DNA from 4 places in the Halobacillus sp. BAB-2008 genome. Region 4 is predicted to be linked to each of the others. Evidence: riboswitches for the same ligand, from Rfam matches in the RefSeq annotation. Region 4 holds a riboswitch; each other region holds the start of a gene.
What was found. A riboswitch is a leader RNA that binds a small molecule or an ion and turns the genes downstream of it on or off. The one in region 4 is predicted to bind cobalamin.

Region 1: linked by a shared signal. The riboswitch ahead of D479_RS05145 (hypothetical protein) and the one ahead of D479_RS03870 (ABC transporter substrate-binding protein) in region 4 are both predicted to bind cobalamin.
Region 2: linked by a shared signal. The riboswitch ahead of D479_RS15160 (DUF4430 domain-containing protein) and the one ahead of D479_RS03870 (ABC transporter substrate-binding protein) in region 4 are both predicted to bind cobalamin.
Region 3: linked by a shared signal. The riboswitch ahead of D479_RS09520 (ribonucleoside-diphosphate reductase subunit alpha) and the one ahead of D479_RS03870 (ABC transporter substrate-binding protein) in region 4 are both predicted to bind cobalamin.

Annotation. Positions count from the first base shown of each region.
Region 1 is NZ_ANPF01000018.1:22,861-25,062, reverse strand. It holds gene D479_RS05150 (SDR family oxidoreductase) at 1-625, opposite strand, end outside; cobalamin riboswitch at 791-988, shown strand; gene D479_RS05145 (hypothetical protein) at 1,152-1,352, shown strand; gene mmgD (citrate synthase) at 1,391-2,202, shown strand, end outside.
Region 2 is NZ_ANPF01000069.1:77,068-79,269, forward strand. It holds gene sigX (RNA polymerase sigma factor SigX) at 1-337, opposite strand, end outside; gene D479_RS15155 (ECF transporter S component) at 438-962, opposite strand; gene D479_RS15160 (DUF4430 domain-containing protein) at 969-1,370, opposite strand; cobalamin riboswitch at 1,518-1,695, opposite strand; gene D479_RS15165 (ATP-binding protein) at 1,745-2,202, opposite strand, start outside.
Region 3 is NZ_ANPF01000038.1:13,458-15,659, reverse strand. It holds gene D479_RS09520 (ribonucleoside-diphosphate reductase subunit alpha) at 1-969, opposite strand, end outside; cobalamin riboswitch at 1,110-1,287, opposite strand; gene D479_RS09515 (class I SAM-dependent methyltransferase) at 1,479-2,156, shown strand.
Region 4 is NZ_ANPF01000013.1:30,341-32,542, reverse strand. It holds gene D479_RS03875 (cobyric acid synthase) at 1-473, shown strand, start outside; cobalamin riboswitch at 557-731, shown strand; gene D479_RS03870 (ABC transporter substrate-binding protein) at 875-1,858, shown strand; gene D479_RS03865 (iron ABC transporter permease) at 1,821-2,202, shown strand, end outside.

The DNA.
Region 1 (2,202 bases), on a different contig from region 4:
CGGTCGTATTTCCCCCGACCACTTGGAATTCCTTACCGATTGTCGCCTCATTTTCCAATGTCGCAAGAATGACGCTCGCCACGTCTTCACGGGAAATTTCCCCGCGTTCGACTTTCTCTGCCGCTTCCACTTCACCCGTACCCGCATCGTTCGTCAACATTCCCGGGTGGATGATCGTGTAATCCAGATCCGTTCGTCGCAGCCAGTCATCTGCATAGTGCTTCGCAATGACATAAGGAGCGAAAGAAGCCGGTGCTTCCTGAATCGCTTCCCGCGTCGTATCGAAAGAACTGATCATGACGTAGCGCTTCACACCTGCCTGCTTCGATGCTTCGATCGTCTTCACCGCACCGTCAAGGTCGATCATTACTGTTTTATCAGGGCCGGTATTCGGACCGGATCCCGCTGTAAATACGACAGCGTCCACTCCTTTAAACGCTTTTGCAATGGTTTCCGTGTCGTCTTCCAAGTCAATAAGGACCGTTTCGGCTCCTAAATCTTTGAAGTAGGACGCCTGCTCCTCTTTGCGGATCATAGCGACGGCTTCTACTTTTTCGCTGTCCTGGATTTTCTCAACCAGATGTTTACCGACTTGACCATTTGCACCTACTACAAGAACTTTCACTCTCACTCATCCTTTCTATGGAAAACATACATGGTATAGTTTGTTCACCTGTAAGATATGTAACCTTTTTTTATAAAAAGCAAACATCCCAGCTGTTCCTACCACGGGGAAGAAAGGAAAATATTGTTTATTTCTGGATTGTTTGATATATTGAACTGTGACAACTGAATACGTTTTGATTCGGGTGCAGGCGCACAAATGCTGCCTGCTTAAAAGGGAAACCGGTGAAAAGCCGGTGCTGTCCCGCAACTGTAATTGGGAGCGAACTGAAGGACCACTGTCCCCGCCATCAGGTGGGAATGGGAAGGGTTCAGGGAGCGATGATCATAAGCCAGGAGACCTGCCCGTTTCAGCGAGCATCATGTACCTACGAGGATAGGGGGTGTGAAGTGCCGTTTCAGGAGAAGGATGGATACGCATGGCTGCGGATCTTATTTGCTTTTCCTAGGAAGAACGCAGCTTGACAACTTCTTGGGGAAGTTGTTTTTTTATTGGCTTTATTTCCGAATGAAATAGAGGTGTCTCTATGAATGATCCGATAGACAGCTATATCGACCTTTTTAAAGCATCTATTATGAATCAGTTCTACGCCTCTCTTCCAAGTACACTGGAGGAGACGTTCGAACAATGGCAGAAGGAATGCCGTGACTCGGAGGAACGAATTCGTTTAGAAAAAGCATACGCCCTTGTCCGCGAAGAACTTTTCGGTAAGCATTCGCTGTCCTGATCTTATTTTTGTAAGCGGTTACTATAAGGAGGATGTCTATGCCTGATCAAATGATCTATCGACCTGGTCTTGATGGTGTGATTGCTGCTGAGACGCAGCTTTCCTACCTGGATACAGAGAAAGAGGAAATTGTCATCCGCGGCTATGAACTGATTGAGCTTGCCGGCTGTAAGACCTATACAGACTTGATTCATCTTCTGCTTCACGGCAGTCTCCCTGCAGGTGCAGAACGATCAAATATCGAAGCTAATTTAATAAAGGAATATTCCCTGCCGCAAGGTTTTTTTACGCTTTTCGAAAAGCTTCCGTCCTCTACACACCCGATGGATGCGCTGCGCACAGGTGTTTCCGCCCTTGCCGGTCACGATGAAAGGCTGGAAGACCGCTCACCGGAGGTCATGCGTACGACAGCGCTGCGTTTATTGGCTAAAATTCCGAACATCGTCGCTAACAGTTACCACATCCTGCAGCAGGAACCGGTCATCGAGCCCACGGAGGAACTCTCTTACAGCGCGAATTTCTTATACATGATCACCGGTACGATACCATCGGAGCAGGAGGTGAAGTTCTTCGACCTTTCCCTGTTGCTCTACAGCGAGCACGAAATGCCGAACTCGACCTTCACCGCCCGGGTCATCGCATCGACGAATGCCGACCTGTATGGTGCCTTGACCGGTGCCGTCGCCTCCTTAAAAGGGAATCTTCACGGCGGTGCGAATGAAGCGGTCATGCATATGCTGCTTGAAGGCAAGACGACCGACGGATTCCGTCACCTGCTCTATGAAAAGCTCCAGAAGAAAGAAAAGGTGATGGGATTCGGTCATCGAGTGTATAGGAATCGCATGGACCC
Region 2 (2,202 bases), on a different contig from region 4:
TTTCCTTCACCTCTTCGTTCATTACAGCCACTTCCTCAGGCAGAGGGAGACCATCGCGTAAGCTCTCCTTATTCTTCGTCCAATCAAATGTTTCTATAATACGATCCCTTTTTCTCTTCTGCTTCCGAAAATAGTCGATGGCCACGTGACGGGCAATGGAAAGCAGCCACGTCTTTTCTGAGCTTTGCTTTCGAAAGGAATGATAGGATTTTATGACACGTATGTACACTTCCTGCACGAGATCTTCTGCAACAGCACGGTCCTTGACCATATAGATAAGAAATTGAAATAAATCCCGGTGATGTTGCTTATACAGTTCATCAAAGAACGATTTCAAAACAGTACCCCCTGAATCACCTATGTATATAGTCGTAACAAATAGGAGATCGTTACACTACCTATACTAATACGAAAAAAAAAGAAAAAGCTACCCTGTTCTAGGGCAGCTTTCCTGCTGGGTCCAATCTATGGTTTGTTAATGGGTAACGTCTGAACAACCGTCCTAATACAGGAGCCATAACAATCAGAAAAACAGTGTTTGAAACCGCATGATTGATGTCCATAGGAATCCCTGCCAGATAATAGGCCCAGAAGGGCTGTCCTGCGACATGCATCGTGAGAGACAGGACAAAGCCATAGAAGATACCACTCAAAAAACCATATACAGATAACAACCATACCGGAAGCTTAGGAAGAATCTTACCTAAGATACCTGCTCCGACACCGATTAAACCCCAGGCTGTTATCTGCCATACGGTCCACATACCCATGCCGAGGAGGAGGTTGGAAGTCAGTGTCGTTACGAAAGCAACCAGTACACCTCCAACTGGACCCAGCCAAAATCCGGCGATGATAATAATCGCCGTTACAGGCTGGACATTAGGAATATTGGCAAGAGCCATTCGGCCCGCAACAGCTAATGCTGACAGCATGGCAATCAACGTCAGTTTATATGTGTTCATAGTTGGTCATTCCCACGCATGATAATCGAAGGTAACCTGATCTCCATCTTTCAATTCATAATCTTCTGCGCCGACTTGACCTTCTTCTCCATTGACGGTGTACATCCATGCTTTCTTTTCATCGCCTCCAACACCTTCAATGGAGTTGATGAATCCTCCGGACTGTTCCACTTTGAAATTGTCCTCCATCACCTCCATCAGATTCGCACCTTCTTCGGCAGTAATTGATTCAGAAGCAATTTCTTCGGCACCATTATCTTGTGAAAGCTCCACCTCTACGGTAATTTCCTGTTCCTGCTGTTCGGTCGTTTCTGCACTCTTTTCTTCATCTTCCTGCGCGCCGCATCCTGCCAAAACACCGACGGCAAGGAAGGCCGCCATCATCAGGCGATACCATTTCTGTAACATTTTTTTCTCCCCTTCTGTCTTTTTGAGGGTTTTGAGTAGCCACAAATAAGAGCCTGCCCCTGTTGGGACAAGCTCTAAGACGAACCAATAGAAGCGGGACTGGCCGCCATTCACCGATCGGTTGCCTCAAATACTCAATCCTCGAAGTATTGAAACGCGAGATCAGGCAGGTCTACTGACTCGTGCGTCATCCTTCCAAGGCTCCTTCCCGTTATCCACAGTGGATCCACCTTTTCGTCGGCACTCACAGTTGCGAGGACAGTTCCGGTTTCCTTACCGGATTCCCATTTTAAGTCTTTCAGACACCTGAATTCTCATTTTATACAGTTCCTTTTTAAGCGTACACGAAACCGTCACAATTGGCAATAAGGGGATTACCCATGAATGAAAGGGATGCGGAAGGTAAAGGTCGTCCCTTCCCCAAGCCTGCTGTGGACGCTGATCTCCCCGTCGTGCCCCTCGACGATGTTCTTTGCAATGGCGAGACCGAGACCGGTTCCTTTCTTATAATCCTTCGTTTTTCGCTTCCTGGATTTGTCCGCCTTATAGAAGCGTTCAAATACAAATGGCAGGTCTTCTTCAGCAATGCCCATACCGCTGTCGTTTACCGAAGCGACCCAGTCATTCCCGTCTGGAACGACCGTCACATTTACTTCTCCGCCTTCTTCTGTGTGGCGGATGGCATTATCAATCAAGTTCGTGAACACTTGTTCAATACGATCCGGATCAAAGGTAAGCCTGCCGAGTTCAGGAGCAAGATCAAGCGTAAGGTTCACCTGTTTATCACCTGCCAGACCACTGAACTTCCGGATAATCTTCTGCATATACGGTC
Region 3 (2,202 bases), on a different contig from region 4:
GTCGTGCGTCCGCTGCCGTTCATCTCCGTTGTTCAATCGGCTGTCAAGAAACGGGAAAATGTCTTTATGCCATATGTCAAGATATACAGCGACGGCACCTTGACGCTGTCCGAGCTGATCGACGCTCACGGCTGTATTGTTTAACTGCTTCATCCAAGGAAGGACGCCGGAGGAAACCCCTTTAAATCCACGGATATCACTGCCGCGGCTGCGGATTTTGCCGAGATAGACTCCGATTCCTCCTCCGTGCTTACTGAGATTGGCGATGTCTGTGTTGCTGTCGTAGATGCCCTGAAGGCTGTCATCTACCGTATCGATGAAGCAGGAGCTCAGCTGACCATAACGTTTCCCCGCATTTGCTAAAGTCGGGGTGGCTACAGTCATGTATAAATGACTCAAAGCCCAGTAGGCTTCTTTTACGAGTGCCAACCGTTTTGGTGCTTCTTCTTGTGACATTAAGACCATTGCAATGATCATAAAGCGCTCTTGAGGAAGTTCATAAACTTCTTTCTCTTTACTTCTTGCAATATATCTGTCACTCAATGTCTTCAAACCAATGTAGGTGAATTGATGGTCACGTTCAGGGGCGAGTGCTTCTTCTAATTGGTATATATCTTCCTCTGAGTAATATGTAAGCAGCTTCTCGGAATAGATGCCTTTCTTAATCAACGTGCAGATTAGACCATGAAAATCTTCATATTCCTTGTTTGTTCCGCGGTTACTGGAAGCTTCCTCATACATCTGCTCAAGCAGCATTCTGCTGGCTGCAAATGTCCAATCCGGTTCCATTTCATCGACCTCAGCCAGACACTCGAGAATAAGAGCGTGGCGCTGGTCCTGTTCCGTCATATGTTCAAAACCTAAGTTAGGAATTTTATGGATGATGCGATCCAGATCAAGCATAGGGAACTCGGTTTTCCAAGCTTCTAATCTTTCTTTCCATTGGTCTTTAATTGCTGATACGCTCATGGTTTCACTCCTTGATCTGATATCTACATATAAAATAAAAAATCCACTCCGGGAAAGGGAGTGGATGAAACCATGAAACGATGCGAGACACAAAAAAGTCCTCGTTCCATCGCTTCATCTTCTCAATCCCCGAAGAAGTTGAAACTCTGCCGAACGAAGATAGGTCTCCTGGCTGGCATCCGATCTTACTCTGGTCCTTCCCGTGCGCGGCACAGTGGAATCTTCCATTTCGCGGATGCGTACAGTTGCGGGGGCAGCTCCGGATTGGTTACCGGATTCCCTATTAAGCCTTGTGGCATCTTCTGTTCGCAAATACTATATGTAGTTGTTCAGATTAATTTTATTAGCTTATCTTGTGTTTCTATCATAACGGACAACGAAATAACATTCAAGCCTTTTCCATTCTACAACAAATACCTCCAAGCATCAAAACCCAGACACAGCGCATTGGTGTAAGGTATAATTTTATAAGAAGCATATATAAAAGAAGCGGAAAGGCGAGTGAGGAAATGGTCAAGTTCAATTGGCATAAAGAAGCAGAAAGGCAGTGGGACGACCGTGCCGGGATGTGGAGTTCAAAAAGCAAGGAAATGTGGGACGAAGGAAGTCGAAGTACGATCCTTCCCTTTCTTGAGAATCATATCCCGAAAGGAAAAGTAGCCGACCTCGGCTGTGGAGACGGCTATGGATCTTTCCGGCTTTGGCAGGAAGGATATGAGGTCACAGGGGTTGATTTGTCGAAAGACATGATTGATAAGGCGAATGCCAGAGTCAGGGAACAAGGACTTACCTTCGTCCAAGGGGATCTAACTGCTCTACCTTTCGAAGATGATTCGTTTGATAGTGCCATGGCGGTCAATTCATTGGAATGGACGGAGATTCCTTCACAGGGGCTTAATGAGATGAAGCGGATACTGAAGCTTGGGGGAAGACTTTGTATCGCACTGCTTGGTCCGACGGCAATGCCGAGGACCAACAGCTATCGCCGCTTGTTCGGGGAACAAGTCATATGCAATACGATGATGCCGTGGGAATTGAAGAAGATGGCAGAAGAGACAGGTTGGAGATCAATAGCTGGACAAGGGGTTTACAAGCGTGGTGTCGAGGACAGTCTCTTGGCTGGGCTTGAAGAAGAATTAAAGCAGGCACTTACATTCATGTGGGTATTTATTTTCGAAAAAGAATAAAACAATCCGGAGTTGCTTACCAATGCATCAAGGCGCATTGGAGCAA
Region 4 (2,202 bases):
GCGGCGGCTATCAAATGATGGGGGAGAAGATCCATGATCCTCAAAAAGTAGAATCTGAAGCCATCGAAGTGGAAGGGATCGGGATTTTTCCACTAAAGACGACAATGCTTACAGAGAAAAGGACGGTTCGCTCAAGCATGAAGGTTCATTTCTCGGGAGAAGAGCTGGATATTCAAGGCTATGAAGTCCATATGGGACAGACAGAGAGGACGGGGGATGTCGATTCCTTCCTTGATGGTTCCGTAAGCGATGGAGCATATGGGACGTATTTTCACGGTGTGTTCCATAACGACAAGTTCCGCCACCTGTTTCTCAACCAGCTTAGGAAACGAAAAGGATTGCAGGAGGCGGAAGCGCACGTGTTGTATGAACAACTCCGGTTGGAAGCTTATGATCGTTTAGCAGCGCACGTCACAGGTTTTTTAGACGTAGATAGACTGGAAGACATAATGGAGCAGTACCAGCGTAGATAGGAGCAGAAGCAGGGCCCCTATGAAGGATATGACAAGATTTACTTTTTTCCGACGGGATTCTATAATAGAATCATCACAAAAATTCGAATATTCCGCGATCAGGTCCTACATGCTGTAGGTGAAAAGGGAAATCGGTGTAAATCCGATGCGGTCCCGCCACTGTAACGTTGAGGAAAGCTGCGTGCCACTGTTTGTACGGGAAGGGCAGCTTGACGATGAAACGGAGCCAGGAGACCTGCCTGACGTGTTCGAGAAGAGACTTTCGGGTTAAAGGTCTGCTTCGAACGAGCGTGATGTGTGCGTTTATTTATCAGCGTGTATCATTCCGCCTCCTTCGACGACCGCCTTTTTCTTAGAGAATGGCGTTTTTTTGTGAGCAAAAATAGGGAGGGGAATGATACATGAAAAGAACACACTGGTTCATGCCGTTTGTTATCGGTATGCTTCTGATGTTTGCTGTCGGGTGCAGTGACGATTCCAATGAAACGGAGCAGGGCGCAGATGCTGGTGCGGAGGAAACGACCGATCAGCAGGGAAATTCTGCCGACTTCCCGGTCACGGTCACAGACGGAAGCGGAGAGGAAGTTACGATCCAAGAGGAGCCGGAGACGATCGTATCGTTAATACCCAGCAACACAGAAATTACATTTGCGCTCGGTCAGGGCGATAAGTTGATTGGTGTCGATACATACAGCAATTATCCGGAGGAAGCAAATGATATAGAAAAAATTGGAGCTCAGGAAATGGATGTGGAGAAGATTTTATCTTTAGATCCGGATCTTGCGCTGGTGACAGATTTCCACCAGGAGAATAATCGCGATATTCTAGATAAATTCGAAGAATCCGGTATCGACGTTGTTGTTGTCGACAGTGCGGAGTCTTTTGATGCTGTATATGACCATATCGAACTGCTTGGTGATGTGGAAGGGGCATCCGAAGAAGCGGATGAGCTTGTAGGCGACATGCAGTCCAGCTTGGAGAAGATCAAAGAGAAGGCAGAAGCTGTCGAGGAAAAGAAACGGGTTTGGGTGGAGGTCGCTCCTAGTCCTGATATTTATACAACCGGTACAGGAACCTTCATGAATGAGATGCTGGAGGCGATCCATGCCGAAAATACGGCTGCCGACCAGGAAGGTTGGGTGAAGATGACGGAAGAGGAAGCCGTCCAGAAGAATCCTGATGTCATCATCACCACTTACGGCTACTATGTCGATAATCCTGAGGAGCAGGTGCTTGACCGAGCGGGATGGGCGGAAGTTCCTGCCGTGAAGCAGGAACAGGTCTTCGATGTGAATAACGATACGGTGACGCGTCCGGGACCGCGTTTGATCGATGGAGTAGAGACGCTTGGAAAGCTCATTTATCCAGAAGTATTTACTGAATAAGATCGGGTGGATGTACATCTTGTTGGGAGGGTTCGTACTTGGTGCGACCCTTCTTGGCGTTTTAAACAGCAGTGTCGATTTCCCGATCCCGGTTGTCCTCGATCTTCTGCTTAATAAAACGCTCGGGATTACTTTGCGGGAAGAGACAGTCGAGAAATCCACCGAACTGATCATTTGGGAAATACGGTTTCCACGGGTACTGCTGGCGCTTCTCGTAGGTGCTTCCCTTTCCATTGCAGGTGCTGCTTTCCAAGGATTGTTGAGGAACCCGCTGGCTGATCCGTACACAATCGGCGTTTCGTCCGGTTCCGCCCTCGGTGCTGTATGCGTGCTGTATTTCCAAA